One region of the Nocardioides yefusunii genome, then DNA from elsewhere that is predicted to be linked to it. Evidence: predicted binding sites of a transcription regulator. Region 1 holds the regulator's gene; the other holds the start of a gene.
What was found. Region 1 encodes HrcA, which represses chaperone genes, less so after heat shock. Its sites were predicted from a motif close to TTGGCACTCGNNNNNNNCGAGTGCCAA; they were not measured.
Positions count from the first base shown of each region.

Region 2: groES (co-chaperone GroES) is a predicted target of HrcA. The motif match lies at 2,424-2,450, and genes of this name have one in related genera.

Region 1 is NZ_CP034929.1:1,189,645-1,193,850, forward strand. It holds gene EOV43_RS05320 (DUF3097 domain-containing protein) at 1-386, opposite strand, end outside; gene EOV43_RS05325 (MBL fold metallo-hydrolase) at 467-1,387, opposite strand; gene hrcA (heat-inducible transcriptional repressor HrcA) at 1,532-2,569, shown strand; gene dnaJ (molecular chaperone DnaJ) at 2,643-3,815, shown strand; gene EOV43_RS05340 (16S rRNA (uracil(1498)-N(3))-methyltransferase) at 3,817-4,206, shown strand, end outside.
Region 2 is NZ_CP034929.1:2,640,650-2,644,855, reverse strand. It holds gene tsaD (tRNA (adenosine(37)-N6)-threonylcarbamoyltransferase complex transferase subunit TsaD) at 1-808, shown strand, start outside; gene EOV43_RS12000 (class I SAM-dependent methyltransferase) at 1,143-2,351, opposite strand; gene groES (co-chaperone GroES) at 2,588-2,884, shown strand; gene groL (chaperonin GroEL) at 2,989-4,206, shown strand, end outside.

The DNA of each region.
Region 1 (4,206 bases):
AGCTCGGCGTCGTGGCGACCCTCGACGTAGATCCGGGACTGTCGCGCCACGCGCGCCTTGGCGTCGTGCACGGCGATCGAACCCGACGCGGTCCGGGTCGCCTTCTCGGGTGCCTTGACCTGCACCGGGGGAGTGAGGATCACCGGCTTGCCCTCCAGCATGAAGCCGGGGCCCATCGGGAAGACCTTCCGCTTCATGCGGCGGTCCTCCAGCGTGATGGTGCGCAGGTCGCGGTCGATGCCGACGATCTCGCCGCACCAGTCGCTGGTGACCTCCTCGATCACCAGGCCGAGTTCGGCGGGACGTTCGGTGGCGCGTCCGTTCTTGGGGGCACGCCAGTCGCCGGCGAGCACGTCATTTCCGTAGCGGGAGGTGGGGGAAGACACGGGACAACGCTAGGGGGTGACGGCGACGGCTCTGAGCGCGACTCGCCTGCAACGCCGGGATCGGGACCCTGCTCTCCCGCTCACGCCAGCGGCAGGCGCCGCGCAGGCCCGAACGCCGTCGCAGGCAGGTGGGCGTACCCCCGACGCACCGCCTCGACGAGGTGTTCACGCGGCCACGGCCACTGCGCCGCGTCAAGTGCGTCGTCGACGCTGACGCCTGAGGACGCCAGCCCGCGCACGGTGTCCGCGACCCGGTGCACGTCGTCGGCCTGGGCCTCGACGAAGGCGCGGTCCACGACGTCGCCGTGCCCGGGCACCACGACGGTGCCCGGACGCAACAGCCCCAGGAGCGAGTCGACGGTGCCGGGCCACGCCAGCGGATGGGAGTCGTCGCCGTAGCAGGGTGGCCCGGACTCCTCGACCAGGTCACCCGCCACGAGCAGGTCGGCGTCCGGGACGTGCACCACGGCGTCGCCAGCGGTGTGCCCGGCGCCCAGGTGCAGCACCTCGACCACGCGGTCGCCGAGGTCGAGGACCCGCGCGGACGAGAACGTCTCGGTCGGTACCCGGAGGATGGTGGCAGCGACGTCGTCGTGGTGGCCGTCGGAGTCAGGATGTCCGGGCTCGGAGAGAGTGCGGCGCATCGCTTCACCGTCCCGGGCCAGTTCGGCGGCAGCCGCCTCGTGGGCCACGAGCACCGCGTCGGGCCAGGTGTGGAGGAGTTCGTCGTTGCCGAACGTGTGGTCGAAGTGCCAGTGCGTGTTGAGCACCGTGTGCACGCCCGATGCTCCGGCGAGCGGTCGCAGGGTCTCGACCAGGGCGCGGGCCGCAGCGGCGGAGCCGAGTGAGTCGACGACGACGAGTCCGGCGGCGCTGCCCACGACGGTGACGTTGACGTCCAGCCATGGGTGACGCACCACCCACACCCGGTCGGCGACCTCGCGCAGTGCGCCGCGTCGTGGCTCGTCAGCAGGGGTGGGGGCAGAGGGGTTGGACGTCACGGAGTGAGCGTAGTGGTGGGTCCGGACGCTAGACTGGCACTCGTCCGTGTGGAGTGCCAGAGGTTGAGGCCAGTGGCGCGCCCCGGACCAGACGCCGGGCCCGACCCGGTCATCCAGTGCAGGACGTACGACGAGGAGAGCACCATGGTGGACGACCGCAAGCTCGCCGTGCTCCGGGCGATCGTGGAGGACTACGTCGCCACCGAGGAGCCCGTCGGGTCCAAGGCGCTGGTGGAGCGTCACGGCCTCGGGGTCTCCCCGGCCACCGTGCGCAACGACATGGCGGTGCTGGAGGACGAGGGCTACATCCACCAGCCCCACACCAGCGCCGGACGTGTGCCCACCGACAAGGGCTACCGACTCTTCGTGGACCGCCTCGCCACGCTCAAGCCGATGTCGAGCGCCGAGAAGCGCGCGATCTCGTCGTTCCTCGACGGCGCGATCGACCTCGACGACGTCGTGCAGCGTTCGGTCCGCACCTTGTCGCAACTGACCCACCAGGTCGCAGTGGTCCAGTACCCGACGCTGTCACGCTCCACGGTGCGCCACGTCGAGTTCGTGGCACTGGCCCCGACCAAGGCCCTGATGGTGCTGATCCTCTCCAGCGGGCGCGTCGAGCAGCGGCTCGTCGACGTTCCCGGGGGAGACCTGCTGACCTCGGGCCTGGACGATCGGCTCCTCGCTGACCTGCGCACCCGGGTGAACCGGGTCGCCGCCGGCCAGCGCATCTCCGACGCCACCACGGCCCTGCGTGCGCTCGTCGACGAGGTCGTCCCCGCCGACGCGCCCGTCTACGGCGTCGTCGCCGAGGCGCTCGTGGAGGCGATGAGCGACCACCGCCGTGACCAGCGCGTCGCCGTCTCCGGCACCGCCCAGCTGGCGCGGTACGGCGACGACTTCGACCGCTCGGTGCGGCCGCTGCTCGAGGCGCTCGAGGAGCAGGTGGTGATGCTCAAGCTGCTCGGCGAGGCCAGCGCCGACGGTGCCCTCACCGTCACCATCGGTCAGGAGGGTCCCTACAGCGAGCTCTCCGCGACCAGCGTCGTCGCCTCCGGGTACGGCCCCCAGGAAGCGATGGCCAGCCTCGGCGTCGTCGGGCCCACCCGCATGGACTACCCCAGCACGATGGCCTCGGTGCACGCCGTGGCCCGCTACCTCTCCCGGGTGCTCGGCGACGTGTGAGGCCCCCGGCCCCACCACCGCGTCACCCCTGACCCCCTTTCCGACCAGTCACACACGCACGACAAGGACTCACGTGAGCCAGGATCTGTACGAACTCCTCGGTGTCGACCGCGACGCGGACGCCGACGCCATCAAGAAGGCGTACCGCCGTCTCGCCCGGAAGTACCACCCGGACGTGAACCCCGACCCGGAGGCACAGGAGAAGTTCAAGGAGGTCTCGACCGCCTACGAGGTGCTGTCCGACCCCCAGAAGCGCTCCCACTACGACCGCGGCGGCGACCCGTTCGGTGGCCAGGGCGGCTTCGGCGGCCAAGGCGGCAACTTCTCCTTCACCGACATCATGGACGCCTTCTTCGGCGGCCAAGGTGGTGCCGGCGGTGGCCGCGGTCCCCGTCCGCGCACCCGCCGTGGGCAGGACGCCCTGATCGCGATCCAGGTCGAGCTCGCCGAGGCCGCCTTCGGTGTGACCCGCGAGATCAAGGTCGACACCGCGGTGCTGTGCGACTCCTGCCACGGCGCCGGGACCGCCCCCAACACCCAGCCGGTCACCTGTGAGACCTGCCGCGGCGCCGGTGAGGTCGCCCAGGTGCAGCGCTCGTTCCTCGGCGAGATGCGCACTCTGCGTGCCTGCCCGGCCTGCCAGGGCCACGGCTCGATCATCCCCGACCCGTGCCGGGAGTGCGCCGGTGACGGTCGCGTCCGTTCCCAGCGCACCCTCAAGGTCCGCATCCCCGCCGGTGTCGACGACGGCACCCGTGTCCAGCTCTCCGAGCAGGGCGAGGTCGGTCCCGGTGGCGGCCCCTCGGGCGATCTGTACGTCGAGATCCGGGTCGCGGAGCACGAGACGTTCGTCCGCAACGGCAACGACCTGCACTGCACCCTCTCGGTCCCGATGACTGCTGCCGCGCTCGGCACCACCGTCACCCTCGACCTGCTCGAGGCCGAGGTGAAGCTCGAGGAGGGCGACGAGGAGCTCGTCGCCACCCACGAGTTCGAGATCAAGGCCGGCACCCAGTCCGGCACCGAGTTCACGGTGCGCGGCAAGGGTGTTCCCGGCCTGCGCGGCGGCCGCGGCGACCTCGTGGTCACCGTGGTCGTCGAGACCCCGACCAAGCTCTCGGGTCGCGAGGAGGAACTGCTGCGCGAGCTCGCCGCCCTGCGTGGCGAGGAGAGCGTGAGCGGCAAGATGCGCGACTCCTCCAAGTCCGCCTTCGGACGCCTGCGCGACGCCTTCCGGGGACACTGAGATGAGCCTCCCGGTCCACGTCGTCGACGACCTCACCGGCGCCGTCGTCGGCGGTGAGGTCGAGGTGCGCGGCGACGAGGCGCACCACGCCGTCCAGGTCCGTCGGATGACGGCCGGTGAACGCGTCGTCCTCACCGACGGTCGGGGCACCGCCGTCACCGGACCGGTGGCCAGCACCGGCAAGAAGGTCTTCACCGTGAGCGTCGAGGAGCGCGAGGTGCACGAGCACCCCGAGCCTCGTTTCACCGTCGTCCAGGCCCTGCCCAAGGGGGAACGCGGTGAGCTCGCCGTCGAGGTGCTCACTGAGGTCGGTGTCGACACCGTCGTGCCGTGGGCCGCGTCCCGTTCGGTCGCGGTGTGGCGTGGTGAGCGTGCGGTGAAGTCGCACGCC
Region 2 (4,206 bases), 1.5 Mb from region 1:
GGTGACGTCGGGTCCCGGCCTGGCCGGTGCGCTGCTCGTCGGCGTCGCGGCCGCGAAGTCGCTGGCCTGGAGCCTCGGCAAGCCGATCTACGGCGTCAACCACCTCGCCGCGCACGTCGCCGTCGACCAGCTCCAGCACGGCGCGTTGCCGGAGCCGGCCCTGGCGATGCTGGTCTCGGGTGGCCACTCCAGCCTGCTCAAGGTCACTGACATCACCCTCGGCGTCGACCCGATGGGTGCCACCATCGACGACGCCGCCGGCGAGGCGTTCGACAAGGTCGCGCGCCTGCTCGGCCTCGGTTTCCCCGGTGGCCCGGTGATCGACCGCACCGCGCAGTCCGGCAACAGCGTCGCGATCCAGTTCCCGCGTGGCCTCACCGCCAAGCGCGACCTGGAGCGTCACCGTTACGACTTCTCGTTCTCCGGCCTCAAGACCGCCGTGGCCCGCTGGGTCGAGGCGAAGCAGCGCGCCGGTGAGCACGTCGACGTCGCCGACGTGGCCGCGTCGTTCCAGGAGGCCGTGTGTGACGTCTTGGTCCGCAAGGCGCTCGACGCCGCGGTCACCGAGGGCATCGAGCACATCGTGATCGGGGGCGGAGTCGCCTCCAACACGCGTCTGCGGGCGATGGCCACCGAACGCGCCGCCGCGAAGGGCATCACCGTCCGTGTCCCGCGTCCGGGCCTGTGCACCGACAACGGCGCGATGGTCGCCGCGCTCGGCGCCGAGATGGTCGCGCGTGGTCGCACGCCTTCCCTGCTCGATCTGCCGGCCGACTCCTCGCAGCCGGTGACGCAGGTCCTGGCCTGACGTTTCCCCGTCCTGTGGGGCGCCCCACAGCGTGTCCTACTACTCATTGTCGTAGATCGGGTGTACGGTTCACCTGTCGCTGCCGGTTGACTGGCCGTACGCGATGGACACTCGGCCACCGCATCGTCGCGGAGTCGGTGGTCACCCTTCGGGTACGCGGAGGGAGTCACACTCAGGGTCCGGACCGCTCCACGAGGTCCCGGGCCCTGAGTGCATTCAGGGGTCGGTGCGCCCGAGGGTTGCCACACATCCCCGCACGACCCCTCGGGACGTCATAGGAATCGAGGGCCATGGGCCCCGATCCCTATGACGTCCGGCAGCGCGCGGTGGGGGATCAGGCCGGGCGGACCAGCAGCACGCGACCCACGCCGGCGATCCGAGTGACGACGATCGTCGCCTCCTCGGAGCCCTTGAGCTGAAGGCGCTTGCGCAACTGCTCCGGCACGACGTCGACGCCGCGCTTCTTGATCGTCAGGCGTCCGACGTTGCGTTCGGCCAGGGCGGCCTTGAGCTGCTTCTCCCGGTAGGGGAGTTCGTCCATGACCTCGTAGGACTTCATGAACGGGCCCGCGAAACCGGCATCGGAGGTCACGTAGGCGATGTGTTCGTCGAGCAGTCCGCCCTCGGTCATCGCGGCCACGGCGGTGACGAGTCCGGCGCGGATCACGGCGCCGTCGGGCTCGTAGAGCCAGCGGCCGACCTCGCGGACCGGACGCGGTTCGCCCTGGTAGGGGTCGTCCTCCTCGGTCAGGGTGGCGAGTCCGCCGGCGGAGGAGATGACGGTGGCGCGACGGGAAGCGGTGGCCAGACGCGGCGACCACAGGGCGGCCTCCTTCACCTCGCCGTCCTCGGAGACCCACTCGGCCTCGACGCCGTCGGGCACGAGGTCGTGGCCGATGCCGGGGGCGACCTTCACGACAGCGGTCGCAGCCCGACGCTCGGCCAGCAGGTCCTGGACGAACGGCCACGGCGGGGTCCAGCCGTTCTCGTCGAAGACGCGTCCTCGGGCGCCTCGGCGGGCCGGATCGGCGAACGCAGTGCCGAAGCCAGACAGGTCCAGGCCCGTGCCGTCGGCGACCTGGACGGCACCTTCCAGTCCCAGAGCGTCGAGATTGGCGCGGGCCACGGCCACGCGAATCGGGTCGAGGTCGACGCCGGCCGCGGTCATCCCGGCACGGGCGGTCGCGATCAGGTCGCCACCGATCGAGCAGCCCAGGTCGATGACGCTGGAGGGCTGAGCAGCGGCCAGACGCCCGGCGCGATGGGCCGCGACCCGCCAGCGCGTGGCCTGCTCGAGGCCGTCAGGGGTGAAGTACATCTTCAGGGCGTCCTCGCCGAACTTCGCGACGCCCTTCACTCGCAGGGACACCTGGGTCATGGCGGCGGCGGAGCGCTCGGGGTCGGGCTCGACCTTGCGGACCGCGGCGTTCGCGGCCAGAGCGTCCCCGCTCGCGTCGGCGAGGGCGTGCGCTGCCGTCTCCAGCAGGCGCTGCCCGTCGTCGGTGAGCAGCCAGGCGAAGGTCTCGAGTTCCACGAGGCACATCCTCGCACCTGCCCGGGCCCGGCGCGTCGCCCGCGGAGCGCGGAGACTTCGACGGGAGTTTGCAGGGAGGTTCTGGCACTCGGTTTGAGTGAGTGCTAACGTCTGAATTGGCACTCTCGCCATGAGGGTGCCAATCGCCGTACAGGCCTGCGACCCCCGCGACGGCGCGGGCCTGACATCGGTGGCAGACATCCCTGCACACACAGACATACGTGGAGAAAGTGGAGGTCGACATCGTGTCGGTCAACATCAAGCCCCTCGAGGACCGGATCGTCGTCAAGGCCCTGGAGGCCGAGCAGACCACGGCTTCCGGCCTGGTCATCCCGGACACCGCCAAGGAGAAGCCGCAGGAGGGCGAGGTCGTCGCCGTCGGTCCCGGCCGCTTCAACGAGTCCGGCACCGAGCGCATTCCGCTCGACGTCGCGCTGGGTGACAAGGTCATCTTCAGCAAGTACGGCGGCACCGAGGTCAAGTACGCCGGCCAGGAGTTCCTCATCCTGTCCGCTCGCGACATCCTCGCGATCGTTTCCTGATTTCCACGTGGACGGGCGTCACGCAGGCCAGGCACCGGTGACGGTGCCGCCGCGTGGCGTCCGTTCGCGCATCCACTCGCACTTCGTCTGAGGAGCACCACTGCATGCCCAAGATTCTTGAGTTCGACGAGAACGCCCGCCGCTCCCTCGAGCGCGGCGTCGACGCGCTCGCCAACGCCGTCAAGGTGACGCTCGGTCCCAAGGGCCGTTACGTCGTCCTCGACAAGGCGTGGGGCGCACCCACCATCACCAACGACGGCGTCTCCGTGGCCCGCGAGATCGAGCTCGACAACCCGTTCGAGAACCTCGGTGCGCAGCTCACCAAGGAGGTCGCCACCAAGACCAACGACGTCGCCGGTGACGGAACCACCACCGCGACCGTCCTGGCCCAGGCCATGGTCCACGAGGGCCTCAAGGCCGTCGCCGCCGGCGTGAACCCGATGGGTCTCAAGCGCGGCATGGACCTCGCTGCGGCTGCCGTCGGCGAGGAGCTCCGCAAGGCCGCCCGTGAGGTCGAGACCCGCGAGGACATGGCGAACGTCGCCACGATCTCCTCGCGTGACTCCCAGATCGGCGAGATCCTGGCCGAGGCGTTCGACAAGGTCGGCAAGGACGGCGTCATCACCGTCGACGAGTCCAACACCATGGGCACCGAGCTCGAGTTCACCGAGGGCATGCAGTTCGACAAGGGCTACATCTCCCAGTACTTCGTCACCGACCCCGAGCGCATGGAGGCCGTCCTCGACGACGCCTACGTGCTCCTGGTCCAGGGCAAGGTCTCCTCGGTCGCCGAGCTCGTCCCGGTGCTGGAGAAGGTCATGGCGACCGGCAAGCCGCTCTTCATCCTCGCCGAGGACGTCGACGGCGAGGCGCTCTCCACCCTCGTCATGAACAAGATCCGCGGCACCTTCAACTCGGTCGCCGTCAAGGCTCCCGCGTTCGGTGACCGTCGCAAGTCGATCATGCAGGACATCGCGATCCTCACCGGTGGCCAGGTCGTCGCCGCCGAGGTCGGCCTCAAGCTCGACACCATCGGTCTCGAGGACCTCGGTCGCGCCCAGCGCATCGTCGTCACCAAGGACAACACCACCATCGTCGACGGCGGCGGCGTTGCTGCTGACGTCGAGGCCCGCGTCGCCCAGATCAAGAACGAGATCGAGGCGACCGACTCCGAGTGGGACCGCGAGAAGCTCCAGGAGCGTCTCGCCAAGCTCGCCGGCGGCGTCTGCGTGATCAAGGTCGGCGCTGCCACTGAGGTGGAGCTCAAGGAGAAGAAGCACCGCATCGAGGACGCCGTCTCCGCGACCCGCGCCGCGATCGAG